Regions from separate parts of the Mesorhizobium sp. RCAM 06353 genome, predicted to be linked through region 2. Evidence: riboswitches for the same ligand, from Rfam matches in the RefSeq annotation. Region 2 holds a riboswitch; the other holds the start of a gene.
What was found. Region 2 has a riboswitch for thiamine pyrophosphate ahead of thiB (thiamine ABC transporter substrate binding subunit). Riboswitches for the same ligand answer to the same signal wherever they lie in the genome.
Positions count from the first base shown of each region.

Region 1: another riboswitch for thiamine pyrophosphate. It lies ahead of AC56QX_RS17870 (YkoF family thiamine/hydroxymethylpyrimidine-binding protein); the one in region 2 lies ahead of thiB (thiamine ABC transporter substrate binding subunit).

Region 1 is NZ_CM185031.1:3,686,293-3,701,309, reverse strand. Features, by position in the region: gene AC56QX_RS17890 (methyltransferase family protein) at 257-952, opposite strand; gene AC56QX_RS17885 (ABC transporter substrate-binding protein) at 1,119-2,135, opposite strand; gene AC56QX_RS17880 (ABC transporter ATP-binding protein) at 2,128-2,895, opposite strand; gene AC56QX_RS17875 (ABC transporter permease) at 2,892-3,713, opposite strand; gene AC56QX_RS17870 (YkoF family thiamine/hydroxymethylpyrimidine-binding protein) at 3,747-4,355, opposite strand; TPP riboswitch at 4,346-4,459, opposite strand; gene AC56QX_RS17865 (hypothetical protein) at 4,633-4,959, opposite strand; gene AC56QX_RS17860 (formyltransferase family protein) at 5,030-6,100, opposite strand; gene msrA (peptide-methionine (S)-S-oxide reductase MsrA) at 6,418-6,936, opposite strand; gene AC56QX_RS17850 (glycosyltransferase family 39 protein) at 7,111-8,658, opposite strand; gene AC56QX_RS17845 (hypothetical protein) at 8,857-9,564, shown strand; gene AC56QX_RS17840 (flavin monoamine oxidase family protein) at 9,635-11,035, shown strand; gene AC56QX_RS17835 (GNAT family N-acetyltransferase) at 11,163-11,633, opposite strand; gene AC56QX_RS17830 (hypothetical protein) at 11,786-12,103, opposite strand; gene AC56QX_RS17825 (hypothetical protein) at 12,201-12,395, opposite strand; gene AC56QX_RS17820 (ABC transporter permease) at 12,380-12,619, opposite strand; gene AC56QX_RS17815 (hypothetical protein) at 12,616-12,816, opposite strand; gene AC56QX_RS17810 (glycoside hydrolase family 108 protein) at 12,819-13,559, opposite strand; gene AC56QX_RS17805 (class I SAM-dependent methyltransferase) at 13,887-14,900, shown strand.
Region 2 is NZ_CM185031.1:1,826,661-1,841,677, reverse strand. Features, by position in the region: gene AC56QX_RS08600 (helicase-related protein) at 1-1,481, shown strand, start outside; gene AC56QX_RS08595 (RNA-binding S4 domain-containing protein) at 1,498-1,884, shown strand; partial or broken gene fdxA (ferredoxin FdxA) at 2,135-2,474, shown strand; gene AC56QX_RS08585 (CarD family transcriptional regulator) at 2,846-3,427, shown strand; gene AC56QX_RS08580 (amino acid ABC transporter ATP-binding protein) at 3,508-4,281, opposite strand; gene AC56QX_RS08575 (amino acid ABC transporter permease) at 4,278-4,958, opposite strand; gene AC56QX_RS08570 (amino acid ABC transporter substrate-binding protein) at 5,081-5,854, opposite strand; gene AC56QX_RS08565 (RNA polymerase factor sigma-32) at 6,179-7,042, shown strand; gene AC56QX_RS08560 (M48 family metalloprotease) at 7,060-8,529, opposite strand; gene thiQ (thiamine ABC transporter ATP-binding protein) at 8,790-9,566, opposite strand; gene thiP (thiamine/thiamine pyrophosphate ABC transporter permease) at 9,559-11,184, opposite strand; gene thiB (thiamine ABC transporter substrate binding subunit) at 11,193-12,191, opposite strand; TPP riboswitch at 12,235-12,349, opposite strand; gene AC56QX_RS08540 (thiamine diphosphokinase) at 12,438-13,097, shown strand; gene AC56QX_RS08535 (ABC-F family ATP-binding cassette domain-containing protein) at 13,099-14,919, shown strand.

The DNA of each region.
Region 1 (15,017 bases), 1.9 Mb from region 2:
GACATCGACCACGATGGCCGAGCCCGTAAGCAATCCGCAGTATCCGGCGCGCGGTATTGGAAAACCAGGCAGTCGACAGGCCTAAAACAGTTCCAGGAAATGTGGGGACCGGTTTTCCGCAGGAACTGCGCCAGAAACAAGAGAGGGAGCGGTCAGCGTTTCTGTGAAACGGCGAACCGCCCCAAGAAAGCGCTGTCAGCCAACCCCAAGCCAGATGGGATCGGCCACTCCAACCTCTTCATCGACAGTCTTGCCTTCAGAATATCCGGTAAAACAGCCTGTAGTGCACACGTTCCATGTAAGCGCGATACTCCGGCGCGGCTGCCAGCAAGGCTTCTTCGCGCAGGATACGATACAGCTGCAGATAGGTGATAACCGCATAGACCGCGAGGTTGTGGAAGGAAAAGGCCGACAGCAGATAGAGCACATGGCCGGCAAGGTAGCCGGCATAGATCGGGTGCCGCACAATCCGGTAGGCGCCGCCCGTCATCACGCCGCGATTGCCAGGCAGGATGGCGAAGGAACGGCCCAGCGATATCTTGCCCCAGATGACAAAAGACAGCGCGAGGAACTGCAGTGGCGCGGCGATGTAGACCGGAACAAGCACCACGCCGGGTTCGAGGCTGATCAACGCGACCCCGAAACTGGCGGTCACGGAGACGATGACCGTAAGCGGATTCCAGTCACGCGTCACCGGGCGGCGCGACAACAGCAGCCAGGTGAAGGTGAGAATCTCGGAAATCGCCACCAGCGCGGCGTTGATCCGGGTCGGATCCTCCACGACCTGATACACGCCGCGATAGACGAACAGCCCCGCGCAGGCCAGGGCACAGAGGCGAAAGAAGCCTTCGCGCAGGTCGACCAGCAGGTCACGCCTACGCGCGGCGGAGAAGTATCCGCCCCCGTTGTTATCCGAAAACGCTTCGCTTTTTGACGTGAGCAAGGCAAGCACCCCGATGATCCCTCGAGGCGACCATTGCACGCAACCATTGCCGGGCAGTTAACCGGCAAGATCGGATCAGCATCAAATGGGGCAACGCCCTCGAAACATGCGGGGAGGATGCGCCCCGGATACCAATCCGGTGGGCCGCGCGCTGCCGAGCGATGCGCATCCAGCCTCACTCCAGATATAGATTTGCGAAATACGCCGCGAAATCAGGGTGTTGCGTCAGAATTTTACCATCGGCGTCGTGCAGAATGCCCGCCGTGAAGAGATAATCGCCGATCGCGTCCATCTTGGCCGGATCCATCGTGCCGATGGCGCCGTTTTCTGCGCGCAGATAGTGGCCGTCGATCAGCGCCTTCAGCGACGCCTCGACCAATCCCGGACTGGTCAGGGCATCCTTGTTGGCGGCGATCAGCAGCGTGGCGGCTTCCCCGGGATGATCGACGGTGAACTGATAGCCGCGCCGCGTTGCCTGGACGAAGGCCGACGCCAGTGCCGAGTTTGCCTGGAGATAGGCTTCGCTCGACGAGATCAGCGTCGTGTGCTCGTCGGGCACGCCATGGTCGGCGTAGACGAAGCTGCGCTGCTTGATGCCTTTGAGTTCGGCCTCGACGCCCTCCCAGGTCGAGACCTCGAGCGTGAAATCGACCGAGCCATTGGCCAGCGCTTCATAGGCCGAGGTGCCGAGCGTCACCGTCTCGAAATTGCCCTTGCCGCCGTCATGGCGGATGATGGTCGAGATCAGCGCGTTTTCCCAAGCGCTGCCGAAACCGCCATAGGTCAGGCCGTCAAGGTCCCTCGGGCTCTTGATCTCGCTGCGTGCCGCATTGAACACCACGCGGCCGGTTTCGGACTGCACCACCGCATAGACGGCCTTCAAGTCGGCACCGGCGGTCTTCTGGGTGAACAGGCTGATCGTGCCGTTGATGCCGAAATCGGCGACACGGTTGGCGACCAGCGTGCCGGCGCCGGTGTCGCTGTAGGGCAGGATCTCGACCTCCAGGCCGGCCTCGCGATAAAACCCCTTGTCGCGGGCGACGAACAGCCCGATGTGGTTGGTGTTGACCGTCCAGTCCAGCGCGACGGTGACTTTTTGCGTTGCCGCGAAGGAGCGGCTCGGTCCGGCGATCAGCGGAAGACTGCTGGCAAGAGTGAGCAGCAAAGCCTGCCGGCGCGTCAAGTCAATCATGGTCATGTCCTTTGGATGGTTGCGGGTTGAGCAAAATGTCGAGGATCTCGGCTTCGAGTGCGCTGGCCTGTTGTGCGGCGGCGCCGGTCGGATCGCGCGGACGCGGCAACGGCACCCTGATTTCACGCACCACACGGGCCGGGCGCGCCGACAGCACATAGATGCGGTCGGACAGGAACACGGCCTCGCGCACATCATGCGTGATCAGCAGCGCCGTCCAGCGGTGGTGCCGCCACATCTGCTCGAGCCAGCGCTGCATGGCCGCGCGGGTCAGTGCGTCGAGCGCGCCGAACGGCTCGTCGAGCAAAAGCATGTCGCGCTCCTGCACCACCGTGCGCAAAAGCGCCGCGCGCTGGCGCATGCCGCCCGAAAGCTGTGCCGGAAAATGCCGCTCGAAGCCGGCAAGCCCGAACTCGGCAAACAGCGGCGCGACGCGCGCCCGCGCCACCTTGCGCCTGACGCCTTGCACTTCGAGCCCGAGCGTCGCGTTGTCGAGGATGCGCCGCCACGGCATCAGTGCGTCGCGCTGCGGCATGAATGCAAAATGCCTGCCATGGTCGTCGAGTGGCGTGCCGTCGAAGAACATCTCGCCGTCGCCATGCTCCGCCCCTGTCAGAAGCTGGAACAGCGTTGACTTGCCGGCGCCCGAAGGCCCAAGGATCGAGACGAATTCGCCGGCACCGACACTGAGCGAAATGTCGGCTAGCACATCGAGCGTGCCAAACGCCTTGCGCACATGCCGCAATTCGAGCCGGCTCATCGCCACGGGCCCTTCCCTGCCGGCTGCGGGTCGGCCCGCTCCCAAGGCATGACGAGGCTCTGCAAGAGCACTGTCAGCCCGAACAGGACGAGGGTGAGTGCGGCACTGACACCGACGGCGGCCAGCACCAGATCGGGGCGGAAATTGTTCTTGGCGTTGAGCATGTAGATGCCCAACCCTTTAGCCGCACCGGCATATTCGGCGAAGATGGCGCCGACCACGGCATAGGTGATGGAAATCCTCAAGCCCGCGAAGAAATAGGGCAGCGCCGAAGGCAGCCGGGCCAGCACGAAGACGCGCCAGCGCCCTGCCCCCATGGCGCGCAGCATCTGGCCGATCTCGGCCTCGGTCGCCTCGTAGCCCTGCACCAGAGCCACCAGCATCGGGAAGAAGGTGACCAGCGCCACCAGCATGATCTTGGGGGTGAGTCCGAAGCCGAACCACAGCACCACCAGCGGCGCGATCGCCACCAGCGGCAAGGTCTGGCTCACGATGAAGACGGGAAACAGCGCGCGCCGGAGCGGCTGGAAGAAGTCGACCAGCATCGACAGCAGGAAGGCGGCACCGAGCGAGCAGGCAAAGCCGATCAGCGTGGCGCGGATGGTGGGAATGGCATTGTCGATCAGCGCGTCACGATTGAGCACCGCCTGCTCCAAGACGCGTGAGGGTGCTGGCAGAATTGTCGGCTTGATGCCGGAATAGGTGGCGTAGAGTTCCCACGCAACAAGGAGCAACCCGACCGAGATGACGGCGGGTATTGCCTTGGCAAGGGAACCCGCGAGCGGGCGCGACGCGACTGATGATGGGACCACGGGCATAACCTTTGACGGCGCGCGGAAGCGCACCTGGTTTCAGACAGCCGACGGGCTGTTGGCCGAAACCGTGACGTCGAGGGTTACGTGGCCGGCGCCCGGGCCGAAGCGGCAGAAGGCTTCGTTCAGCGCCGAAAAGATCGCGCCCGTATCGCCGCGCAATTTGGTGCAGAAGTTCTTGGAGCGATCGTAGACGCCGGACTGTTTCAGGAAATCGATGCAGCCATAGATCTCGTCCATGTGGTCGCCGGTGCCCATCACGTAGAGCGAGAACTGCGCCGCCGCCGGCTGGCCGGTGGCAGCAGCATTGCGCACGGCGCTGATGGCGGCGTCCTTGCGTGGGCCGAGCGGGCCGACAGGTCCGCCAAACGCGTCGGAGCGGCAGATCGGATCGTCCGGCTCGCCGGGGCAGCCGCGCGAAATGGCCGCCGACAGCACGCAATGCTTGCCGCTCAGCGCCGCCGCCACGAACAGATCGCGCAAAGCCGGGAACAGCACCTCCGGCGGACCGACCAGCAAGGTCGAGATGTCGTCGGTCTCGATCCTGAGCCTGTCCCGGTAGGGATCAAGCGCGCCGAGCGCGCCGAGGATGACGCCGACGAAATCGTCGGCCATGGGGTATAGGGAAATCTGTGCGCCTGAAAACATCGCCCGCCTCGCTCCGCTGGTATTACCCAGATCAGCTTCTAGGGTCTGTGGGCTTGCCGCCCCCGTCTCAGCCCCGACTGTACGGAGCACCCCTGTGGATGGGCGCGTTAAAGCACCATTCGAACCCAAGGGGAAGCCGCTTTTTCTGCGCACCACGCCAAAAGCATTGCACCAGATCTGTTCCCAGAGAGGACGCTGGAGGGTCCTGCCCCAGTGAATTTTATGGGGAACCTTCGCCAGGCCGGGAGGTTGTGCCACCAGTCGCAACGCGACGAGTTCACAGAAATGGAGACAGAACCATGTTCATGAAAATCCTCGCAGCTTCGGCGTTCACCGTCGCTCTTGCCACCTCGGCGATGGCGCAGAGCAACGGTGCAAACGGCACGGATGGATCCGGCGGCAGCAGCAAGACGATCACCGTTGACCCGAGCACACCGGCTTCGCCCAATACGGTCGATCCAGCGGCAACCAACAGCACCACCACCGCGCCGGGCGACATGAATTCCAACGCGGACAGGAATTGCCCGACAAACCCGCAGGGTGCGCAGACCGATGCCAATGGCAACGCGACGGCGCCGACCGTGAACGACAAAAACTGCGGCAAGTAATTTCCGATCGCAGTAAAAGCGAAGCCGCGGAGCGCAGGCTCCGCGGCCTTCTTGTTTGCATTGGCCTCACTGTCCCAGGCGGTCGATCCCAGGCACTTCACCTGCCGACCCGCTTTCCGTCTCACCGAACAGCCTTATCTCAGTCCGCGACTTTCTGACTTGAGAGCGCGCGAATGTGGCGTGCACTTTTACGAGCCGTTTGAGCAACCGGCCATAGGTGAGGTGCTGGACCCTGCCATCGGCAAGATCGAATTCCACGACCCCCCACCGCCTGACGGGCACCTTTCCCGTCGGCGGGCCTAGCCGTCTGACCTGGAACGCGAGCCTGGCCTTGCGGCCGGCGACATCGAGATAGATGCCTGGAATGGTGCCCAGCACATGCCACATCAGGGCAACATGCTCGATCGACATCTCAGGCGAAATCATCGTGTGGGCCGGCTCCAGCCGCGCCCAGATGAAATCACCGGCCGGCTGCCGCATCCCCTTCAGGCTGCCTTTGCAGTAGGCGGGCGCGACCTCGCTCACCAGCGCGCGCATCGCAGTCGCCACGCTGTCGGCCAAGGCCTGCAGCGATACCCAGTCTGCCTCCGAAAACGACACCTGCCCGAGAATGTCGCCATCATCGAAACTGGCGGACATCTTGTGCAGCGTCACACCACCATGAACGGCGTGCTGGCCGTCCACGGCCAGGCGATGGAGTGGGTGCGGCCCCCGATAGTTGGGCAGCAACGCTGGATGAAGATTGAGCCCGCCTTTCGGGAAAACACCAAGCAACTCCGCCGGGATAAGCGCCGGAAACGCAAAGCAGATCAACACATCGGCTTTGAGCTCCGACAATTGGCTGCCGAGTGTGTCCCAATCATAGGGCCGGCCAAATTCGATCAGCCGTGCCGGCGCGTTGCCGATATAGCGTTTGAGCAACAATCTGCGTCTCAGCCTTCGGCGAAAATTGCCGGTGCTGAAATGTTTTCGGCGTTGGCGGACCGCCGGCACGACGATCGCATGGATGTCATGACCTGCTTCAAGCCATCCTGCCAGCAGCGGTCCGGTGTAGTGGGTGATGTCGAGCACAAACACGGCCGAAAGCCGGCTCGAGCCGGTCTGCGGGCTCAACAGCGCCAGCCGTTCAAGGCGCACATCAAGCCAATCCCCATCGGGGCGCATTCGAACGGCAAGCCAGCCTCATCGGACGGGCCTGACCGGTTTGCCAAGTAAGTCCGTCGGTCAGGGAGCCTTGACAAGTGAAGACGGCACCGTGGCGGTGACATGGGAAAGTCGTCCGCCTTTCACCAGAATGGGCTTCTCATAGACTTTCTTCATGCGTATCTCCTGCAGCAAATCAGCATGCGCAGTTGGCCAGCAACGCCACCAACTGTCAATCGCCAGGTGGCGGCTGACAGTTGGCATTCACGCGGTCACACGAAGCCTTGCTTCTCGAAATTGATCCGCAAACCCTACGAGACGGCCTTCTCGCGCACCGGCAGCTTCCAGCCCGGCCTGACGAAATGGCAGGTGTAGCCGTTGGGATATTTCTCCAGATAGTCCTGGTGCTCGGGCTCGGCCTCCCAGAAGGCACCAACTGGCGCGACCTCGGTGACGACCTTGGCGGGCCACAAGCCGGAGGCATCGACATCAGCGATGGTGTCTTCAGCAACGTGCTTTTGCTCGTCGCTGGTATAGTAGATCGCCGAACGGTAGCTCATCCCGACATCGTTGCCCTGGCGGTTGCGCGTCGTCGGATCATGGATCTGGAAAAAGCGCTCCAGCAGCGTGCGATAGCTGATCACCGCCGGATCGAAATTGATCTCGATGGCTTCGGCGTGGGTGCCGTGGTTGCGGTAGGTGGCGTTGGGTACATCGCCACCGCTGTAGCCGACACGGGTGGAGATGACGCCGGGATAGCGCCGTATCAGATCCTGCATGCCCCAGAAACAGCCACCGGCCAGCACTGCGCGTTCGGTCGAAGTCGCCATGTCACGTCTCCTCAAAAGGCAATTCCGGCTGTGTAGCGGTTTCCCGTCCGGAATTGCGCAGACAAAATTGGATTTCCCAATAAATGGGCATTGTCATCTGCTTCGTCCAGTCGCGTGGAACGAACGCGGCCATGCGCGAACGATATCACGACCCGGTCAGGGGATCGAACCGCTTCAGCCGCGCGGATGCCGGGTCCGGCTGTCGGCATCAATCGGCAGATACCGCATGCCGGGCGGAATGGCGGCAAAACTGATTGGCACGGGCGGCGCCTTGCGCGACCAGTTGAAAAGAACAGTCTTGACCGGGAGGTTGCCCAGCCATGCCCGCAGTTGCGGCGGCACGCCATGACCAGGCCAAACCATCAGCATGCCGTGGTCGCGCAACCGCTGACTGGTGATCCAGGGCGCGAACCGCATATCGAGCTCGGTGAAGATCGACGGCTTGTCATAGGCATTGAGACCCGCCAGCATGGCCAACTGGGTATTGCCGCCGACAATGTCGAGCCGGCCGGGCGTTGCTGCGTGCCAGACAGCCTCGGCCTCGTCCGAGATCGGTTGCGCCGGCCAGCAGACGGCATCCATGCGCCCACGCACATTGCAGTCCGTCCAGCGGATGGCCGCATAGGCGCCTGACATGGTGACGATGCAGAGGAACGCGCAGACCGCCAGCCTTCGCATCTCGATGGCGCCGAGCCGGTGGCCGAGGAAGGCGAGCGCCGCGACGCCGACAAGATTGTACATCGGCGCGCCCCAGGCTTCGCCGGTACCGGTGAACAGCGAGGCTACCATGATCAGCGTCGCCGGCCCGAGCCCCATCCACACGAGATAGGCCAGAATGCTGCGCTCGACGGGCGCTTCAGGAGCGGGCGAGCGTCGCAACAGCCCTGATACCGCCAGCACCAGAAGAAAGCCGGAGAGCCCGGCAAGCTGGACACCGATGTAATAAAGGCGCGCCCGGTGTTCGGTCACCCATTCGTCGCGGCCGGCGAAATAGGTCAGCGGCAGGAAATCGATGCGGTAGAGCGCGATGGCCAGCGGCGTGGCAATGGCGAGAAAAACGGCAAGGCCAAGCCATGGCCAAGGCGTCGCCAGCCGGCTGCGCGCGCGTGCATCGGACAATAGCCAGAGAGCGCCGAAGGCAAGCAGCAGGCCGGTGGAGAACTTGGCATAGAGCCCGACGCCCGACACCAGTCCGAGCGCCAGCCACCAGCCCGGCCCGCCACCGCGGCCGGCGCGCCAGAGCAACCAACAGATGGCTGCCCAGAACGGCATCTGCGCATAGTCATGATTGAATTGCGGGGTCGGCCAGCCGAAGAAATAGACCGACGGCATCAAAAGCACGGCAGCCAGCGCGCGGCTTTGGCCGAGCATGTCGCGGGCCAGCAGGTAGACCAGGACGAAGGTTCCCGAGATCGTCAGCTGGGCCAGCAGATATTGCGGCCAGCGGAACGATCCGGTCAGAAGATGGCTGGTTTCGAGCAGCCAACCGGGAAGCTGCGGGTGCTTGTAGGTCAACAGCACCCATTCGCGGCCCCACATGAAACCTTCCACGACATCGCCGGGCGGCGCGGGATCGATCAGTGCCGGCACCACCGTCCAGCACAGGATCTGCACCAGGCATAAAAGCGCCAGCAAATGCCAGGGATGGCGAAGCAGACCGGGCCATATCGATGACGAGTCGAGGCCCGTGGCAGTCAGCCCCGCCGGCGCCCAACCATCCATGGAGTCATCGATTCCGACCATGCGGCGCTTAAACCACATCGTCCGGTTTGCCGAACAGCCCCAACCTCAAAGCTTACGAAAAAGTATACTTGCAGGCCATAGCAAGACCAAGATTGAGCAGGAGTTTCAGCGCTCCATTGCCCTCCCCAGGCAAAACAATCCGTACATCTGATCCTGTCTGAAAATCCCGGATATTCGATGCGTCACCAGCATGCCGTCATCCACCACCGCGCGCTCGACTTCTGGCTGGCGCGTGCGGCTGTCCTCGTCATCATCTGTCTGCAGCTCCTGGTCATCAACGATCTTTCGTTCGGCCCGCGCTGGCTGGCGCCGGCGCTGGAGGCCACCTTGCTCGTGCCTCTGTCCGTCGCCACCGCCTGGACACAGGCTGCCACCCAGAAGGCGATCGAGGACGAGCACTGGTATCTGATCGGCCGGTTTCGCATCATGATCCGCAGGACGGCGCTGGTGATGACCGGCGTCGTCAGCGTCATGAACTGCGGAGCGCTGGTGTTTCTGGTGCGCGCCTTGCTGGCGGGCCATGCCGGCTCCAGCGGCGAGACGCTGCTGATCGACGCGCTCAACATCTGGGTCACCAATGTCATCGTGTTTGCCTTGTGGTTCTGGAGCACCGACCGCGGCGGGCCGCCGACCTGCGGCCTTGTCAACCGCGCCCATTCCGATTTCCTGTTCCCGCAAATGACCTTGAACGACCGCGAGATCCGCGACTGGCTGCCGGGCTTCGTCGACTATTTCTTCCTCGCCTTTACCAATGCGACGGCGTTTTCGCCGACCGACACTCTGCCGCTCTCCCAGCGCGCCAAGCTTTTGATGATGGCCGAAGCAATGATCTCGCTGCTGACGATCGCGCTGGTCGCGGCCCGTGCGGTCAACATCCTCGCTTAGGTCTTGCCAAGTCGGGTGATTGACGCAAAGTTCGGTCCGGCCGGATGGCTGGGCTTTTGGCGGGGGCCAGGTGGAAACGGATGTTGCGATTGTCGGCGGCGGCATTGCCGGACTGTACGCCGCCTGGCGGCTCGCGATGGTGGGTGGCAGGCGCATTCGCCTGTTCGAAGCGTCCGGCCGGCTTGGAGGGCGTATCCATACGCTTCACCCCGCGCCGGGCCTGACGGTCGAACTCGGCGCGCAGTCAGTGCGCGACGACCATCATCTCCTCATCCGGCTGCTGCGGCAGCAGCATATCGACACTGTTCCCGAACAAGGTGACGATGCAGGGCTGGCGCATCTGCGTGGCCGGACCCGGTCGTTGGCCGAGGTCCGCAAGGCGCGCTGGCGCCGTCCCTTCGCCTACGATGTCGCCGTCCGCCTGCAGCGCGGCGGCTCCGGCAAGTTGCTGCGGACGGCACGCAAAAGGTCGGCGGGCGTGGCAGCGCTTGCCGCGGAGCTCGGGCCGCGGCTCTCGCAGCTTTTGAGTGCCGAGGAGATCGCCTATTTGTCGGACCGTTCGGGCTACGGTTTCTGGACGGCGCGTGCCAATGCCGACGCTGTGCTCGACTGGGCCGAGCACAGCCTGTTCAAGGGCGCGCACCAGCTGTTCGACGTCCCCTCCGGCATGTCCAGCCTGGTCGATGCACTGGCGGCGGCAGCGCGCGGCCTGGGCGTGGAAATCATCACCGGTTGCGCCCTCGCCAGCCTGGCGTGCGACCCCGACGGTTCGGTCACACTGGGCTTTGCAGCAGGCCGGCCACCGGTTCGCGCGGCAAGCGTGATCCTGGCACTTCCCAAGGCGGGCATCGGCGGAATCGATGGCTTCAACCGGCTCGGCACGGTCCGCGCATTGCTTGCCGCCGTCGACGCCTGGCCGGTGGTGACCTCGGCCATCCTCTATCCCGACTGTTGGTGGACACGGATCGGATTGCGCACGGCGATCGCCGTGACCGATCTGCCGCTCGGCATGACCAGGCATTTCGGCGCCGAGGACTGGCGCGAACCCCATGGCATGGGCGCGCTTGCCATGTTCGCCAATGGCGAACGCAGCGCCTTCTGGCGCGACATGTCGCTTCCTGATGGTGAATGGCTGGCACCGGGTCATCCCGCCACGACCGAAATCCACCGCATGGTCGAGGCTGTCTATGGGCCGAAACTGGGGCATGCGCCTCCGCTTCCGCTCAAGGCCATGATCCGCGACTGGACCGCCACGCCATTCGGCGGCGGCTTCCATCTCTGGGCGGCCGGCAGCAAGCCCGGCGAAGCCGGCGCACTGGCGCTGCAGCCGGTCGCCGATGCGCCGGTCCATATTTGCGGTGAGGCATGGTCGCCCAGGCAGGCATGGATCGAAGGCGCGTTGGAGACCACGGAATGCATATTGTGCCGCCATTTCCAGGTGCCGGGTTTTCTCGAGGGAACCGCGCCCTGAGCAAGCCATAGCGACAAACGCAAAATAGCCCGCCCGGCGAACCGGAGCGGGCTATTGATTTGTCTGCGGTCGCGTCAGTGGCGCTTGCTTTGCATCACCGCGGAAACGCGAATGGCGGGCGACACCCTCAATCGGCGCCGAGGTCGCGTTCGAAGACCACCTGGTCGCGCAGCGGAATGCCGTTCACAGCCAGGCCTTCGGGGTAACCGGTCGATGGCCCGAACGCATCCTGCACGATGCGATACATCCGAAAGCCCTGTCGCTGGTAAAACCGCAAATTGCCGATATCGGCCGTCGCGGTCGCAACGATCAGGCGTCGGCCGTTGCGCTCGCGGCAGCGGCTGATTGCCGCCGCGACAAGGGCACGCCCCAATCCCTCGCTCTGCCTTGCCGGACGGACCGCCAGGCTCTTGATTTCGAAGACGCCGCCCTCGCCTGTCTCGATGATCTGCACATGGCCGACGATCCTGTTGCCGTCGCGCGCGACCAGCACCTCGCCCTTGTCGATATAGGAGGAGATCTGCGTCGGAGAATCGTCGGCAAGGGCAAATAGCGGCCGTAAAGCCTCGCGGTCCCCGTCATATCGTTCAATCTGCATCGAAAAGCCCGGGCTGGATCGACGCCGCCACGAGTGCGGCAGCCTTGCACCGGATATAGCAGTGGCCGGTCAGGGGCCACAAACGCAAAAAGCCCGCCCCGGCATGAGCCGAGGCGGGCTTTGGATTCTCGGACGCTGGACAAGGCCCGGAGCTATTCCTCAGGAATTGGCCTGAACTTCCGCATGATCACCTCGAACAGAACATCCGATATCCACATGGCGCAGACGCCGATGAGAAATGCCGCCGCCAGCGTCGTCGTGTCGTCATTGGCCAGCGGCAAGCCCGTGGCGCGGGAATATTGGACCACGGGCAGCGTCAGATAGGCGGCGGCGAGCGCGCCGCAGATCGGCGACGCCACCATTTCGCGCAGCTTGTAGCGGTGCCGCGACAGGGCGCGCAGGACACCGCCGGCCAGACCGGCGACGACGACCGGTCCCTTGATGCCGAGCAGGTCAAAGAGGTCATGCATCATGTCATCGCCCTCGCGATGAGAAAACCGAAGACCGATCTGGCGCCGAATATGATCCGCCCGCCGAGCAGCATGGGCGAGTCCAGGGCGACGACCGTCATGGCTTCCACCCGCACAGTTTTTCGCCCTTGCGGTTGTGCGCCAGCAGCGCCTTGACCTCGGCGTCCGACAGCGCATCGACAGCGGCCGCGGACAGTCGCAGCGGACTGGACACAGGGCAGAATCCGCCTCTGACGGTCGTGCAGCCGGCCAGAGCGGCCAGGACGGACACAAGCATCAATCCCTTGCCCATGATTTGAGCTCCTTTCGCGCGGTGGCGGCCGGCAGCGCGCCGATATCGTTCTGGACCTGGTCAGCAATGTCGTGCGCCGCGGCCTCGGCTGCGGCCTGCCGGGCACGCTCGCTGCGCTCGCCGGCAAGCCGCTGGCGAACACCCCAGCCGAGCGCCGCGAGGATCGCCGCACCGATGCCGAGAAGGGTCGGATTGCCAAGCAGGAATGTGAGAAGCGCGCTCATTGGTTTGGCTCATCCTTGACCAGATAGCCGATGGCAAAGACCGCGATCGGCAGAAGCGTGGCCCATGTCTCGGCGTCGTACCAGGACGGCCAGAAATTGCGCACGAAGACGCCGGAGACCGACACGGCCGCGGCGGCGATGGTCGCGGCCGTCAGCTTGTTGGTAGGGCGGACGGTTGGTTGGGTGATGGTGGCCATGATCAAAAAATCCCTTTCAGGGCGACGGCAATTTGGTGCCAGGCGGCATAGGCGAAGAGCAGGCAGGCGGCGATGATCCCGCCTGCCTTGGCGGCAACCGGAACACCGGAACCGGCAGGGGCCGGCGACGCCGGCCCGGGCATAGGCGTTTTGCCAGCCGCCGTTTCAACCTCGAGCGGCCGCGGGGCCGGTCCGGGCACCGGCGTCGCAGGCTGCACGGGCGCGGGCGCCGGGCCCGACATCAGCAAGGCCTGGGCTCGCACCGACTTGACGCGATCGGACCAGCCGCGCCCGAATGTTGCCCATGTCGGCAATCGCTTGAGAAACGCCAGCCGTGCATCGCAAAGCTGGTCGATGACGACGCCGGCCGGCTTGGCCCTGGCCGCCGCCAGCGTGGCCGGACCGATGCGGCCATCCTGCGAGACGCCGACGGTGGCCTGCAGGTATTTGGCCGCCCTGCCCGGTCCGCTGTTCACCGCGAAGTCGAACACGGCGTAGTCGACGCCATCGGGCAATTCGGCGCCGAGCACGGCGTCCCAATAAAAGCGCCGGTAGACGGTCGCGACCTGGTCATCGCCGATCTTCTTCAGATCGGCCTTGCTGGCGTCCGCCTTCACATAGCGGCGAAAGTTCGCCAGCGTCACGCCCTTCATCGTGGCGCCGCCCGGATCGGCCGGATTGTCCGACCAGCCGCCCTCGGATTTCAAGACAAGCGCAAGCGCCCGCGCGAAGTTGCGGTCCATGGGTTTTCCTTTCGGATGATGGTTGGTTGAGGCCGGCGTCAAGAAGCGCGCCGATGAATTTCACTGTCGAGTTGATGCATGGCGGCAACGACGTGAAACGTGCCGGGGTTCAGGCCGGCGGCGATGTTGAAGCCGCACGCTCATAGAAAAAGGAACTCGATGCGCAGGACGAGGATAACGTCCAGGGATCAGTCTCAATTGACCCGTCAGGTTCGATGAAGAGCCGGCTTGACCTGATCGTGCTCGCGGTCGTTTGGGGAAGAAGTTTGCGTTTTCTTCTGCGCTCGCCTAAAGCACCCTGGGCGGCAACGGGGGTGTAATTGGCGTATGGGTGCTGGACGTATTTCCACAAACGAGCTCGATGAATTTGTATTGGAGTGTGACCGCCGAGGCGGTCCGCAGCACCCCAACTGCGGCTCTTATTTCAGTGATCTTTCACTTACTTATACGACTAAAGTAGACGAGGGACTTGACCCGTTTTCGGAAGCCTACACGGGACAACAGATCGCGCTCTATGAGGAAGTATCAGGGCGCAAGCTTGACCAGATAACCGGCGAACAGTCTGAGATCGGAATAGATGCCAGGACGAACACGGCCAATCCGTACGGCATTCGTCATGTCAGTTTTATTGCCAAGCATTCGCGGGCCGTTCTTTCCGCCCTTATGGCCGCCAATGTGCCGCCATCTCCCAAGATTCTCGATATGGGCAGCGGCTGGGGGCTCAGTTCGGAAATCATGGCCTTTTGCGGCGCCGAAGTCACTGGCGTCGACATCAATCCCGATTTTGTGGAACTGAACCGCAGAAGAGCGGCGCGCATTGGCCTGCCCATCACGTCTATTCATTCGACATTCGATGCCTTCGAAACTGATGAACGATTCGACATGGCGTTTTTCTACGAATGCCTTCACCATGCCGTACGCCCTTGGAGCGTGCTTGAACGTGTCGGCAAATTCGTCAAGCCCGGTGGCAAGATCGTAGTTGCCGGCGAGCCGATCAACGATCAATGGCGGCATTGGGGCATACGCACCACGGACCCTCTCGCTCTCTACTGCATCCGTAAACACGGCTGGTTCGAAAGCGGCTGGTCCATGCCATTCCTACTTGCGGCTTTTGACCGTGCTGGCTTCCGACTGGCAATTGCTCACGGCGTTGGCATCGACAACGGGCCGATAGGCGTCGCAGTCAGGAAAGATGAACCGGACCAGCATGATTTCACAATTGCTCTGCCGTACATGACGGCGCTCAGCCAGCTTCACGAGAGCTTGGCGAAGCGGTCCACCGAGCCACTACGCCGCCCTGCGAGGATGTTGGCGCCGCTCCTCCGGCTTGTCGGGTTGTAAGGTTAACGCAACCACCTTCTTGGCTGTCAGCGTGCTGGGTGCGATATCCACGCTAGCTTCCCCCCGATGACCGCTCCAAAGGCAGCGATGTCAGGGGCGGGAAAGTGTGGGGACCGG
Region 2 (15,017 bases):
GCATCGGTCGTGGCATCGCCTTCCAGCTGGTCGAGAATTTCGGCCTCATCAACCGCCGCGATATCGCCGAGGAGATGAAGTCGCTCGATCAGGAGGGTCGTGCAGCGCTACGCCGGCTTGGCGTACGCTTCGGCGCTTATCATGTCTTCGTGCCGGCGCTGATCAAGCCGGCGCCCGCCGGACTGGTGACCTTGCTGTGGGCGCTGACGAATGACGGCAAGGACAAGCCTGGTTTCGGCGACGTGGTCCACGCGCTGGCGTCCGGCCGCACGTCCGTGGTCATCGATCCGACCTTCGACAAGGCCTTCTACAAGCTTGCCGGCTACCGCAACCTCGGCCGCCGGGCCGTGCGCATCGACATATTGGAACGGCTGGCGGATCTCATCCGTCCGGCGACCAACTGGAAACCCGGCCTCGGCCAGCGTCCGGACGGCGCCTATGATGGCCAGTCCTTCATGGTGACGCCGCCGATGATGTCGATCCTCGGCGCCACAGCCGACGACATGGAAGAGATCCTGAAAGGCCTGGGCTACCGCGCCGAGCCGAAGCCGCCGGCAGAAGTCAAGGCGCGGCTCGAGGCGCAGGACACTGCCGCACGCGAAGCCGTGGCTGCGAAACGCGCCGCGGAAGAGGCTGCGCGCGCCGAGCAGGCCAGAGCTGCGGAGGCTGCCGCAACAGATGCGGCCGCGGAGACAGCAGTCGAGGGTTCGGAACCAGTTGCCGCCGAGGCCTCCCTCGAAGCGCCGGCCGAGGTCATCGCCGAAACGGCAGCACAGCCCGTCGCTGTCGCTGAAGAGCCAACCGAAGCTCCTGCCGAAGTCACGGAAGAGCCCGCAACAGAGGCTGTCGCCGAAGCGGCTGCTGAACCTGCTGCCGAGCCAGAAGCGGAAGCCGAAACTGTCGAGGCCGAAGCAGCGGAGCCAGTTTTCGAAGCCGCGCCGGCGACGGAAGCGGTTTCGGGCGAACCCGCCGTGGTGGCTGAGGCGGCCGCCGGCGCGCCTGCCGAAGCCGAAGCGCCCAAGCCGATCCTGTTGTGGCGCCAGGGCCGTTTCGAACAGCGCCCGCGCCATCACGAAGGCCGAAACAACCGCCAGCGCAACGGACAAGCGCGCGGCCGAAACAATGCGCCGGCCGATGCCGCCGGTGCACCTGCTGCGGCCACGCCGGGCGAACGCCCGGCCCATGAAGGGCGGCGCGACGGCGCCGGCAAGCCGCGCTTCGACCGCTCGAAATTCAAGCCCAAGCCGCAGGCCGAAGGCGAACAGCGCCGCGATGGTCGCCCGCAAGGCGAGCGTCCCGAGCGCCGTGACGGCCGTCCCGACTGGAAGGGCGGCAGGCCCGAAGGCAAGGGCGGTCGCCCCGACCAGGGCGGCGCAAAGCAGGCCTTCCAGCCGAAGCCGCGCGAGGAACGTCCGGTGCGCTTCGATCCGGACTCGCCCTTCGCCAAGCTCGCCGCCTTGCGCGACCAGTTGAAGAAGTAGGCTCGGCTCGGGTTCGATGGTTGCTGAAGGCCGCCAGCGTATCGACAAATGGCTGTTCTTCTCGCGCGCGGTGAAATCGCGCTCGCTGGCGGCGAAGCTGGTCGTCGCCGGACGGGTGCGCATCAATCGCGACAAAGCAGCGCAGGCCTCCGATCTGGTCAAGCCGGGCGACGTCCTGACCATCACGCTCGACCGGCGCATCTTCGTCTGGAAGGTGCTCGCCGCCGGTGTCCGGCGCGGCCCGGCGGAAGAAGCCCGCACCCTCTATGAGGACATGTCGCCGCCGCCCGCACCCAAGGGCGAGGCGCTTCCCGATGCTATTCCGGCGCTGCGCGAGGCCGGCAGCGGCCGCCCGACCAAAAGAGAGCGCCGCCAGACCGACCGCTTGCATGGCGAAGATTGAGGCTTGCCGACCGGAACAGGGGCCGCGATCTCCAGGCCAACGGCGGACGCCCGACGGAACCGAACCCGGCAAACAAGACGCTCAACGCGACATCGCACGCCCCTGGCGCGCTTGCTGCCTGGAATTCCATTCCGGAAACGCCGAAGCCGTCGGGCATGGCAACCCTTGCAAGCGACGGGCAAAGGCGTTACCTCACGGAAAAAGCCCAAGAAAACTGGCCCATTAAGCTGGGACGTCCCGGAGCCGATCGATGACCTATGTCGTGACCGACAATTGCATCAAATGCAAATATATGGACTGCATTGAGGTCTGTCCGGTCGACTGTTTCTATGAAGGCGAGAACATGCTCGTCATCCATCCCGACGAGTGCATCGACTGCGGCGTCTGCGAGCCCGAATGCCCCGCCGACGCGATCAAGCCCGACACCGAGCCCGGCCTCGACAAATGGCTACAGATCAACACCGAATATGCCGACAAATGGCCCAACATCACCGCCAAGAAGGAGCCGCCGGCGAGACGCTAAGACCTTCGACGGCGAGGCCGGCAAGTTCGAGAAATACTTCTCCGCCGAGCCCGGCGAAGGCGATTGACAACAAGGCGGCAAAAGCCGGTATTACGCTAGGTAAGAGCCTTGCCGCATCAACCGCCTTGACAGGCGGCGCGGACCTGTGGCCTTCGCGAATGCAGCAAAACCTTGATTCTTCCGACTTTTTGTGTTACATCAGCGAAACATGCCGGTGACACAACGTCGATTTATGGCGCAGACGCCCCAAATCACTGAAAGGTGAAAATCCCACTCCGGACCAGAGCGATCTGGGCCAGGCGGTCGCAGTTCGTGCGGTTTGCCGGTCCCGGCCTTTCCGGTGGGGTTCATCTGTTGTGCGGCTAACGATCGGTTTCCCCGGTCGCACGAGTTCGGGCCGGCAGGACGCCGGTACCACAACAAGGAGTTCAGGGCGTAATGGCAACGATCACCCCCCAGAAGAAGTCCACTGGTGCGCGTCATGGTTTCAAGACCGGCGAGTACATCGTCTACCCGGCGCACGGCGTTGGCCAGATCGTGTCGATCGACGAGCAGGAAGTGGCTGGCCACAAGCTTGAACTGTTCGTCATTGACTTCCAGAAGGACAAGATGCGCCTGAAGGTTCCGGTCGCCAAGGCGACCTCCATCGGCATGCGCAAGCTGTCGGAAGAGGATTATGTCGAGCGCGCGCTGAAGGTCGTGCAGGGCCGTGCCCGCGTCAAGCGCACCATGTGGTCGCGCCGCGCCCAGGAATATGATGCCAAGATCAATTCGGGCGACCTGATCTCGATCTCGGAAGTCGTGCGTGACCTCTATCGCGCCGACAACCAGCCGGAGCAGTCCTATTCCGAGCGCCAGCTCTATGAGGCGGCACTCGACCGCATGGCCCGCGAAATCGCGGCCGTCAACCGCATGTCGGAAACCGAAGCCGTGCGCCTGATCGAGGTCAACCTCAACAAGGGCCCTAAGCGCGGCGCCAAGGCCGACAATGAGGAAGCCGAGCAGGAAGAAGCTGCCTGATCTCTTTCGCCTCTGGATTTGAAAAACCCGGCCTCGCGCCGGGTTTTTTGTTTTTCGGACAGGCGAAGCAAGGGCCGCGCCTACGCCTGGCTGCCGCCCTCCTTCTCCGCCTCCTGCTTCAGCGTCGCGATGAAGCGTTTCGTCCGTTGCTGCTCCGGATTGCCGAACAGCACGGCGGACGGCCCCTTCTCGACGATGACGCCGGCATCGAGGAACACCGCTTCCTGCGCGATCTTGGAGGCGAGGCGCAGATCATGCGTCGCCATCACCATGGTCGTGCCCTCGCTGGCGAGCTTGCCAAGCACGTCGACCACTTCTTGTGCCAGTTCCGGGTCTAGCGCCGAAGTCGGCTCGTCGCAGAGCAGCACTTTTGGCGACGGCGCCAGCGCCCGGGCGATCGCGACGCGCTGCTGCTGGCCGCCTGACAGCGTCGCCGGCCAGGCATCGGCCTTGTGCGCCATGCCGACCTTTTCCAGCAGGGCGAGCGCCCGCTCGCGCGCCTTCTCAGGCGACCATTTCAGCACCGTCACCAGCCCTTCCATGACATTCTCGATCGCCGTGCGATGCGGGAACAGCTGGAAGTTCTGGAACACCATGCCGGTCTGCAGGCGCAGGCGCTGGATGTCGCGGGCCGAGACCTTGCCGCCTGGGCGGAACTCGAGCGTCTCGTCGCCAATGCGCACGGTTCCTGAGGTGGGTATCTCCAGCAGGTTGATGCAGCGCAGAAGCGTACTCTTGCCGCCGCCCGAGGGGCCGACGAGGGCCGTGACACTGCCTTCGGCGATGGTAACGGTGACACCCTTCAGCACGAGATTGTCGCCGAAGCGCTTTTCGATGTTGCTGAGGCCGATCACGAGCGTGCCTCCAGGAAGCCGCCATAGCGATTGAGCCGGGTTTCCAGCCGCGTCTGCAGGGCCGACAGCACCGAGCTCAGCGCCAGATAGAGGATCGCCGCCTCGACATAGAGGATCAGCGGCTCATAGGTGGTGGCGACGATGCGCTGCGCCGCCTGGAACATCTCCGGCACGGTGACGGCGGCGGCCAGCGACGTGTCCTTGACCAGCGAGATGAAGGTGTTGGAGAGCGGCGGCACCGCGACGCGGCCGGCTTGCGGCAGGATGGTGCGCCGCATCGCCTGGCTCCAGGTCATGCCGATCGAATAGGCGGCTTCCCACTGGCCTTTCGGCACCGAGCCGATCGCCGCGCGGATGATTTCCGACGTGTAGGCACCGATGTTCAGCGTGAAGCCGATCAATGCCGCCGTGAAGGCGTCGAGCAGGATGCCGACCGACGGCAGGCCATAGAAGATCAGGAACAGCTGCACCAAAAGCGGCGTGCCGCGGAAGATCCAGACATAGAAGCGCACCAGCGCGACCAGCGGCTTCGGTCCGAACAGCCGGCCGAGTGCTGCCCCCAGGCCAACCGTCAAGCCGAGGACAAAGGACAGCAGCGTCAACGGGACGGTGAAGATCAGAGCGGCCCAGAGCAGCGAAGGCAGCGACTCCAGCATCAGTTGCAGCCAGTGCGGCACGAAAGGCCTCCAGAATGAATGGTCGGATGCGGGCGCCATATCACGACAAACGCGGCGAGCCGTCAAAGACGCTCGCCGCTGGATACGCGGTAGGGCCGGCAACCGGCCCACCTCAAGAAAAATTACTTCGAAACGTCCTGGCCGAAATAGGTGTCGGCGATCTTCTTGTAGGTGCCGTCGGCCTTGATGTCGGCCAGCGCCTTGTTGATGGCGGCAACCAGTTCCGGATCGCCCTTGCGCACGATGACGCCGGAATAGTCGGCGTTTTCCTCTTGCGCCGCGATCTTCACATTGGCGTCGGGCTTGTGCTTCTTGAAGTCGAGGAACGATAGGCTGTCATTGATCGTAGCGTCGGCGCGGCCGGTCAAAAGCAGCTGGATCGACTGGTCGAAGCCATCGGTGCCGACCAGTTCGGCGCCGTTCGTCTCAGCCAGCTTACCAAAGTTCGAGGTCAACGACTGCGCCGACTTCTTGCCCTTGAGATCGGCGAAGGTCTTGATGTCGGTGTTGTCGCCGCGCACGATCAGCACAGCCTTTGAGGCGATGTAGGGATCGGAGAAATCATACTTGGCCTTGCGGGCATCGGTGATGCCGACTTCGTTGATGACGGCGTCATAACGGCTGACATCGAGACCGGCGATCAGCCCGTCCCACTTGCCTTCGAGGAACTCGACCTTGACGCCGAGCTTGTCGCCGATTGCCTTGGCGATCTCGACATCGAAGCCGACCAGCGTGCCGGAAGCGTCATGAAAGGTGAAGGGCGCGTAGGTGCCCTCGGTGCCCACCTTGAGGGTGCCTGCCTGCTTGATCTGATCGAGATTCGCGCCGGCGTGGCCCGATGTGACCGCCAGGGCCTGCAGCGTTCCGGCGACGATAAGCGATTTGAGCCATTTCATTTTTTTGTGATCCCGTCCTTAGCCTATGTCAGGCCTGTTGTGAGGGCTGGAAAATGACAGATGCGGGCCGAAAGAATAAGGAACCAGATTTCAAAAACAAAGAGTTTCTGAAACCAAATTCTCTGAAAGGGATTTCTCGCAGCGTCTGAAGCCCCGGGGAACGATTTCAAAATCGCCCGGCCAGCACCGCTCGCCGCCGCGCGCCAGCGGAACCTTTCTCGCGCATGGCAGTTTTGGCTGTTCTAGGGCGCGACGCCGCGATTTCAACCGGTGCCCTGCCAAGTTCGTAACGTCAGTCATATCGCCTGAGCCAGGGAGCGCCTCATGATGGAAGACACGGCAGGACGGATCATGGTCCGCGCGGCGATGAAGGCGCCCTACCTCGAACGGGACGAGGAACATCGGCTGGCCTTGCTCTGGAAGGAAGACAACGACCAGAACGCGCTGCACTGCATCACCGTCGCCCATATGCGGCTGGTCATTTCCATGGCCTCCAAATTCCGCCACTACGGCCTGCCGCTCGGCGACCTGATCCAGGAAGGCCATGTCGGCCTGCTCGAGGCCGCCGCCCGCTTCGAGCCCGAGCGCGAAGTGCGGTTTTCGACCTATGCAACCTGGTGGATCCGCGCCTCGATGCAGGATTACATCCTGCGCAACTGGTCGATCGTGCGCGGTGGCACCAGTTCGGCGCAGAAAGCCCTGTTCTTCAATCTGCGACGGTTGCGTGCCCGGCTGGCGAACGGCGCGGAGCCGCTTTCCAACACAACCCTCTACCGCGAGGTGTCGGTCGCGCTTGGCGTCTCCGAGGCTGACGTGGCGATGATGGATTCACGGCTGTCGGCGCCTGACTCCTCACTCAACATGCCGCTTGGCGACGATGCCGGCGCCACCGAGCGGATGGACTTCCTGGTCTCGGACGATCCCCTTCCCGACGAGATTGTCGGCGACAAGATCGATGTCGCACGTCGCTCGCTGTGGCTGAAAGAGGCCCTTCACGCGCTCAACGCGCGGGAACTCAGGATCATCGAGGAACGCCGGCTGAACGATGAGGGCGCAACGCTTGAAGCGCTCGGCGAGACGCTCGGCATTTCCAAGGAACGCGTCCGCCAGATCGAGGCCCGCGCCATGGAAAAGCTGAAGGTCGCGCTGGTGAAACAGAACCCGGAATTCCTGGCGACAGCCGCCTGATTCGGCCGCGACGGACGCTATTTATCCGTAACGATCTTGACCTTGTCGCCGGCCGAAACCGCAGCACCCGGTGACAGCGCATTGAGCACCCGGAACAGGTCGAGCTTGCGGTCGACGCCGACCATCTGCGCGGCGAGCGTGCCCATGGTCTGGCCCGGCTGCACGGTAAGCACGCGGATATGCAGCGGCTTCAAGGCCGCCTTTTCGGCGGGGCTCAGAATACGGAATGATCCGCTTACCGAGCGCGCCACCGTCTCCAGCGACGTGCTGGCCGAAGGGGCCGCGGTCAGCAGCCGGTAGACCTGGCCGCCGGCACGGATCACCGCGATGTCGAACTGCCAGCCTTCGGCACCGGCATGCGCGGTCGCGGCCTCGTTGCCGTTGATCGTTTCCTGCTTGACGGTGCTGTCGTCGAGACCAGCCACCCAACCGCTTCTGATATAGTCGGTCAAGGCGCGGTTCTTGTCGATCGAAACGCCGTCGAAGCGGATCGCAATGTCGCCCGGCCCGGTCGCCGTCACTGCTGCCGCCGAATTGTCGATGATGAAACCGTCCGGCACCGTGAACGACACGCCGAGGCCCGGATGCAGGAAGGTCTCGCCGCGCACATAGCCTTCTTCCGGCGTGTCGCCGTAGAGCAGGCCGTCAATGCCGGCGAGGAAAGAATCGCGGTCGCGCGTGCCGACGCCGGGCGCGCCGAACTGGCGGGCATGGCGCTGCGCCAGATCGATGCGCTGCGGCGTGTTGGGATGCGTCGCCAGGAAGTCGAGGCTGGCGTCGGTGGCGCCGCTGATCGAACGGAAATCGGTGTAGGCCGACATCGACTGCAGGAAGCGTCCGGCAGCGTATGGGTCGTAGCCGGCTTCGCCGATCGACTTGATGCCGATGGCGTCTGCCTCCAGCTCCTGGTTGCGCGAGAACTGCGCCAGCCTGAGCTTGCCTCGGATCAGCGCCGCCTTGGCGGTCGGGCTGTCGCCCAACACGTCGGAGACCACCTTGGTCGCCAGGCCTTCCTCGGCCTCCAGCTGCTGACGCTGCAAACCGTGGTTGGCGGTGACGTGGCCCATCTCATGCGCGATGACGGCGGCGAGCTCGGACGAATCATTGGCCAGCGCCAGCAGGCCGCGCGTGATGTAGAGATAGCCGCCCGGCAGCGCGAAGGCGTTGACGTTGGGCGAATTGAGAATGGTGATGCGATAGGTCTGGGTCGGGTTGGCCGACACCACCGTCAAATTGCCGACGACTTTGGCGACCATGCGCTCGAGCTTGGGATCGGAATATTCGCCGCCATAGGTGGCCAGGATGCGCGGATGCTGCGCCTTTGCCAGCTCCGCAAGCTTGTTGTTGGCGCCGACATTGTCGACCGTGATCGGCTTGTCGGAAGGCTGGAAGCCGGATTCCTGCACGTCCGGAGGCGTGAACATCTGGCAGCTTGCCAAGGCCACGGCAAAGCCGGCCAGCGCCAGAAAGCGCGCCAGCGGATTCATTCTTAGCCTGTCAACGCCGATCGCCAGAACGGCTTCCTTTCGGGTCCCGGCGCATGACGACGACGATCGGGGGCGATCTTCGAAGAGTGTCACGCGCTACTTCAAACTGCTACAGCATCCGTCGCACGTCCCTCAGGGCGGACGGCGGATGCTGTAGGCAAATCACGGCGTGTGCCGGACCGGTATCGAGCGGACCTAGCCACACTACTCCAGTCATGGCAAGCAAGCGCCATATCGCCTCGAACCGGTTTGGGCGTAAATTATGTCCGCTTCCGGGCAATATCTCGTGATCCAGCCGTCTGGAAGTTTGTGCCAACATAGCGCCGGAACGCCTCGGGACCAGCCCCGGCAAAAAAATCGTCCGCCGTGCCGGTGGCAGCGACGGCGCCATTGTCCAGGAACACCACATTCTGGCCGATGCGGCGGGCATCCTCCGGTTGATGCGTGACGAACAACACCGTCATGCCGCGCTCGGCATGGAGACCGGCAACCAGGTCGAGCATGTCGTCGCGCAAGGCGGGACCTAGCGAAGCAAAGGGCTCGTCGAGCAGAAGCACCGGGCGATCGCGCACCAGCACGCGCGCCAGGGCAACGCGCTGGCGCTCGCCGCCGGACAGTTCGCGCGGCAGGCGTTTCTCCTTGCCGGCAAGGCCGGTGCGCGCCAGCGCCTCGGCGATGGCGATACGATCGGTCTCGGCCAGCCGCAGCGATGGCGAGCGGCCGAGGCCGACATTCTGCTCGACGGAAAGATGGGCGAAAAGGTTGTTTTCCTGGAACACCATCGACACGGGCCGCGCGGCCGGCGGCGCGGCGCCGACATCGGCCCCGCCGATCAGCACGCGGCCGGATTGTGGTGTCTCGAAGCCGGCGACCAGGTTGAGCAGCGTCGACTTCCCCGAACCGCTCGGCCCCATGATGGCGGTGACTTCCGCTGCGGCGAAGTCGACATCGAAGGCGAACGATGCCTCGCCATAGCTGAACGAGACCTTGTCCAGCCGCACCGGAACGCCCTTCCTGCCCATCGCCCCGTCAGACATTGCGGACCTTTTCCCTTCCCAGCCGGTCCGCTGCCAGCACCAAGGCGAAGCAGACCAGGCCAAGTAGCAGCGCCAGGCCGGCGGCGTCCTCGGTGCGGTAACTGCCCATGCGCGAAAGCAGAAGGTAGGGCAAGGTCTGCACGGAATCACTGCCGAACAGCGCGATGACGCCGAGATCGCCGAGCGACAGCGCCATGGCGAAGGCGAAAGCGGTGGCGAGCGGACGGCGCAGAGATGGCCAGTCGACCAGCCGCAGCCTGGCCCAGCCGGAGATACCCAGCTGCGCGCATAGCCGTTCATGACGCTCGCTCGCCGCGTCATAGGCGGGGCGGACGGCGCGCAGCGCGAACGGCATGGCCATGACCGCATTGACGGTCACGACCATGACCGGGGCGACGGCAAAGACGTCGCCGACGTGGCGTAGCAACAGGAACCAGCCGGCGCCGATGACGATCGGCGGCACGACCAGGACAAAGCCTGCGCCGGTATCGGTGACATGTTCAAGCAGTGTCTTTGGGCCAGCGCGGCGGCCCAGCGCCAGCGCCCGGCGGGCCATGGTCAGCGCCAGTGACAGCATCACCGAAAGCAGCGCCGACAGGAAGGCGAGCACGGCGCTGGTCAGCGTCGCCTGCCGCACGGCCGCTTCGCCGCCGAGCCGGCCGAGATCGGCACCCAAGCCTGCCACTAAGGTCGCCGCCATCGGTCCGACAACGAACAGCAACGCCAGCACGATGAGCGCGGCGTTCAGCGATGCTTCGGTCCCGTTGACGGAGAGATAGCGGCGCGGCGCCACCGGCAGGTTGGTGTCGCCGACGACATTGGCGCCGAGCCGCGTCAGCGCCAGCACGGCGACAAAGGTCAGCGCGATCTGCAGCAATGTCAGCGTCACCGCACGCGCGGGATCGAAGTCGAAGCGCAGCGCCTGATAGATGCCGACCTCGAGCGTCGTTGCGGCCGGCCCACCGCCAAGCGTCAAAACGATGGTGAAGGAGGTGATGCAGAGCATGAAGACCAGCCCGGCGACCCCGGGCAAGGCGGCGCGCAGCGTCGGCCATTCGATCAGCCGGAACGCCGGCCGCGCCCCCATGCCAAGCTGGCTCGCCAGTCGCCATTGGTCGGCGGGAATGGTCTGCAGCGCCTCGAGGAACAGCCGGACGCTGAGCGGCAGGTTGAAGAAGACATGGGCGACGAGAATGCCGGACAGGCCGTAAATGCCTGGCCAGCCCTGACCGCCGACCGTGCTCAAAATGCCGGCGAAATAGCCGGCGCGGCCGTAGAGCGCCAGGATACCAAGCGCCGCGACGATCGCCGGCAGCGCCAAGGGCACGGCGAAAAGCTGCAGGATGAAAGCGCGGCCGAAAAAGCGCGGATGCCGCGACAGGGCACGCGCCACGAACAGGGCTGGGCCGACAGAAAGCAGCGTCGAAAGGATTGCCTGCCAGAGAGTGAAGCGCACGACGCGCAGGAGATAGGGATCGAAAGCTGCCCAGGCGCCCGAGAGGTCATGAGCGCCTTCGATAAGCAGTCCGGCGAACGCGCCGCCGATCAACAGCGCGATGGCGGCAAGCGCGATGATGCCGGCGCCGACACGATGATCCGTGGGATGCGCCGGCGCCATCGCGTTGCCTACTTGCTCATCACCGCCAGCCACTCATCGACCCAGGCCTTGCGGTTGGCCGCAACCTCCTCAGGGCTGAACAGCAGCGTCTTGGTCGGCTTGACCAGTTTGGCGAAGGCCGGGTTGAGCGGCTTGTCTGTCTTGCCTGCCGGGAACATCCAGTTGGTCTCAGGGATGGCATCCTGGAATTTCGGTCCGGTCATGAAGGCCATGAACTTTTCCGCCAGTGGGTTCTTTGCTCCGGTCGTGGTGATCCCCGCGACTTCGATCTGCAGATACTCGCCTTCTTCGAAGGACGCCGCCTGGTAGCGCTCGGTATTCTCCGCGACCATGTGGTAGGCCGGCGACGTGGTGTAGGACAGCACCATCGGCGCCTCGCCCTTGGTGAACAGGCCATAGGCCTCGCTCCAACCCGGCGTCACGGTGAGCACCTTTGTCTTGAGCTTGGCCCAGGCTTCCGGCGCCTTGTCGCCATAGACCGACTTCACCCACAAAAGCAGGCCGAGGCCCGGTGTCGAGGTGCGCGGATCCTGGATGACGATCTTGTCGTCGGCACTGCCTTCGACCAGATCCTTCAGGCTCTTGGGCGGCGTCTTCAGCTTCTGCGTGTCATAGACGACGGCGAAATAGCCGTAGTCGAAGGGAACAAAAGTGTCGTCGCTCCAGCCGCCCGGCACGTTGATATCGCTCACCGCGCCATGCGCGGCAAACAACCCGCTAGCCTTGGCGTCGGCGGTCAGATTGGTGTCGAGGCCGAGCACGATATCGGCCTTGGTCGACGCGCCTTCGAGCTTGACGCGGTTGAGCAGGGCGACGCCATCGGCGACCGAGACGAACTCGACGTCGCAGCCGCATTCGGCCTCGAATTCCTTCTTCACCACCGGTCCTGGACCCCAGTCGGCGGTGAAGCTCTCATAAGTGTAGACGGTGAGCTTGTCCTTGGCCAAGGCCGGCCCGGACAGCGCCACGACCATGGAAGAAACAAGAGAGTATAAAAGCGTGCGCATCGGCGCCTCCTTCGTTCGAATTGAAAGGAATTGAGGCGTCGGACTGTCCGAAACGTCTAATCCCTCCGCCGGTACAAACCGGATCAGGTTCAGCGGGTTGGCGAGATTGCCTCTCAGCCGGTCCGCGAAGATCGCAGCCGGCACCCCGTTAGAGCGTTTCGACACATAGGCCCGGCCGAGGAACCGCGCAAGTGGCAGTTTGCCGGCCTTCCGTTTCCGCTGCCGGGCTGGTACAGGCCACCAGATATGAGCACATTCACCATCCTGCTTGGCGGCGATCTCATCCGCACGCCCCGGCTCGACCGCCAGGTCGAAGGCTCGCGCGTCATCGCCGCCGACGCCGGCATCGGCCATGCCCGGTTGCTCGGCCTTGTGCCTGAACTGTGGGTGGGCGATTTCGATTCCGTGCCGGCCAATCTGCCGGACGATCTCGCTGCCGTTCCCCGCCAGACCTTTCCGGCGGAAAAGGACAAGACCGACGGCGAACTGGCGATCGCTGCGGCCCTCGAGCGCGGCGCGACTCGCCTGGTGCTGGCGGGTGCTTTTGGCGGCAAGCGCGCCGACCACGCCTTCCTGCATCTGGCGCTCGCCCTGCGGCTGGCCGAGGCTGGAACGGACGTGCTGCTGACCAGTGGCGCCCAGGAAGGCGTGCCATTGCTGTTGGGAAAGGCCGGCTTCGACTATGCCGACGGCATGCTGTTTTCGATCCTCGGCTTTTCCGAGCTTGCCGGCCTGACCGTCACCGGCGCCAAATGGCCGCTCAACCAGGTCGAGGTGGCCTTCGGCTCGTCACTGACCATTTCCAACGAGGTCAAGCTCGAAAAGACCGGGGGCCGCCTCGAAATCGCACTCGGCCACGGCCGCGCGCTGCTGCTCGCTCATCCCTATCCCTTGCCCGAAAGCTGACATGGCCCCGCCCCTTCTCAACCTCGACGGGATAAAACTGACCTTCGGCGGCACGCCGCTGCTCGACGGCGCAGCCCTGACGGCTTCGGCCGGCGACAAGATCGCGCTGGTCGGCCGCAATGGATCGGGCAAGTCGACGCTGCTCAAGATCGCCGCCGGCCTGATCGAACCGCAGGACGGCGAGGTCTTCCGCCAGCCCTCGGCGACCGTCCGCTATCTGCCGCAGATGCCCGACATGGAAGGTTTTGCCACCGTACGCGCCTATGTCGAGGCCGGGCTTGGTCCCGCCGATGATCCCTACCGCGCCAGCTATCTGATGGAGCATCTCGGCCTCACAGGCGAGGAGCGGCCGACCGATCTGTCTGGCGGCGAGGCGAGGCGCGCAGCACTTGCCCGCGTCATGGCGCCCGAGCCCGACATCCTGCTGCTTGATGAGCCGACTAACCATCTCGATCTGTCCGTCATCGAATGGCTGGAAGAGGAACTCATCCGCACCTCCTCGGCGCTCATCGTCATCTCGCACGACCGCCGTTTCCTCGAGCGCGTGTCGCGCGCCACCGTATGGCTCGACCGTGGCCAGACCCGCAGACTGGACAAGGGTTTTGGCCATTTCGAGGAATGGCGCGACCTGGTGCTGGAAGAAGAAGAGCGCGAGCAGCACAAGCTCGGCCGCCAGATCGTGCGCGAGGAACACTGGTTGCGCTACGGCGTGACCGCGCGACGCAAGCGCAACATGCGCCGGCTCGGCGAGCTACAGACCATGCGCAAGAATTTTCGCGGTCATCGCGGCGCCGAAGGCAACGCCACCATGGTGGCGAGCGACGCCGCCGAATCCGGCAAGCTGGTGATCGAAGCGAAGAACATCGAGAAGAGCTTTGGCGATCTCACCGTGGTCAAGGGCTTCTCGACCCGCATCCAGCGCGGCGACCGCGTCGGCCTCGTCGGGCCGAACGGCGCCGGTAAGACCACGCTTTTGAAGATGCTGACCGGCGAGATGAAGCCGGATGCTGGCTCGGTGCGGCTCGGCACCAATCTGGAGATCGCCACGCTCGACCAGAAGCGCGAGGCGGTCGACCCGCAGGAGACACTGGCACAATACCTGACCGACGGGCGCGGCGAAAACCTCGTCATCAATGGCGAACAGCGCCATGTCGTCTCCTATATGAAGGACTTCCTGTTCAAGCCGGAACAGGCGCGCACCCCGGTGCGCGAGCTGTCCGGCGGCGAGCGGGCGCGGCTGATCCTGGCGCGCGTGCTGGCGCGGCCGGCGAACCTTCTGGTGCTCGATGAGCCGACCAACGATCTCGATATGGAGACGCTGGAACTGCTGCAGGAACTGGTCGCCGGTTTTGCCGGCACCGTCATCCTGGTCAGCCACGACCGCGACTTCCTCGACCGCACGGTGACCAGCCTGATCGCGCCGGACGGCGACGGGCGCTGGATCGAATATGCCGGCGGCTATTCCGACATGCTGGCGCAGCGCGGCGGCACCCGGCTCGACGACCGCAAGGCGCGCGCCAAGACCGAGGCCGGCGATGCGCCGGCGCCGGGCAAGAGCGAACCGGCGGCTCCCAAAGGCCCGGCCAAAAAACTGTCATTCAAGCAGAAGTTCGCACTGGAGTCGCTGCCGAAGAAGATCGAGGCGGTGACCGCTTCAATCTCGCGGCTGGAAAACAACATTGCCGACCCCGCCTATTACGAGCGCGATCCCGCCTCCTTCCAGAAAACCATCGCCGCCCTCGACAAGGAACGCGCGACACTGGCCGCGCTCGAGGAGGAATGGCTGGAGTTGGAGATGTTGCGCGAGGAGATGGAGGGGTGAACAATTGCATGCGGTCTTTTATGCGCGTATGTTATGCGCATAAAGAAAGGCATTTCCATGCTTCAATCCCCGCCAAAACCTCAGCGAACGTCCGTCAA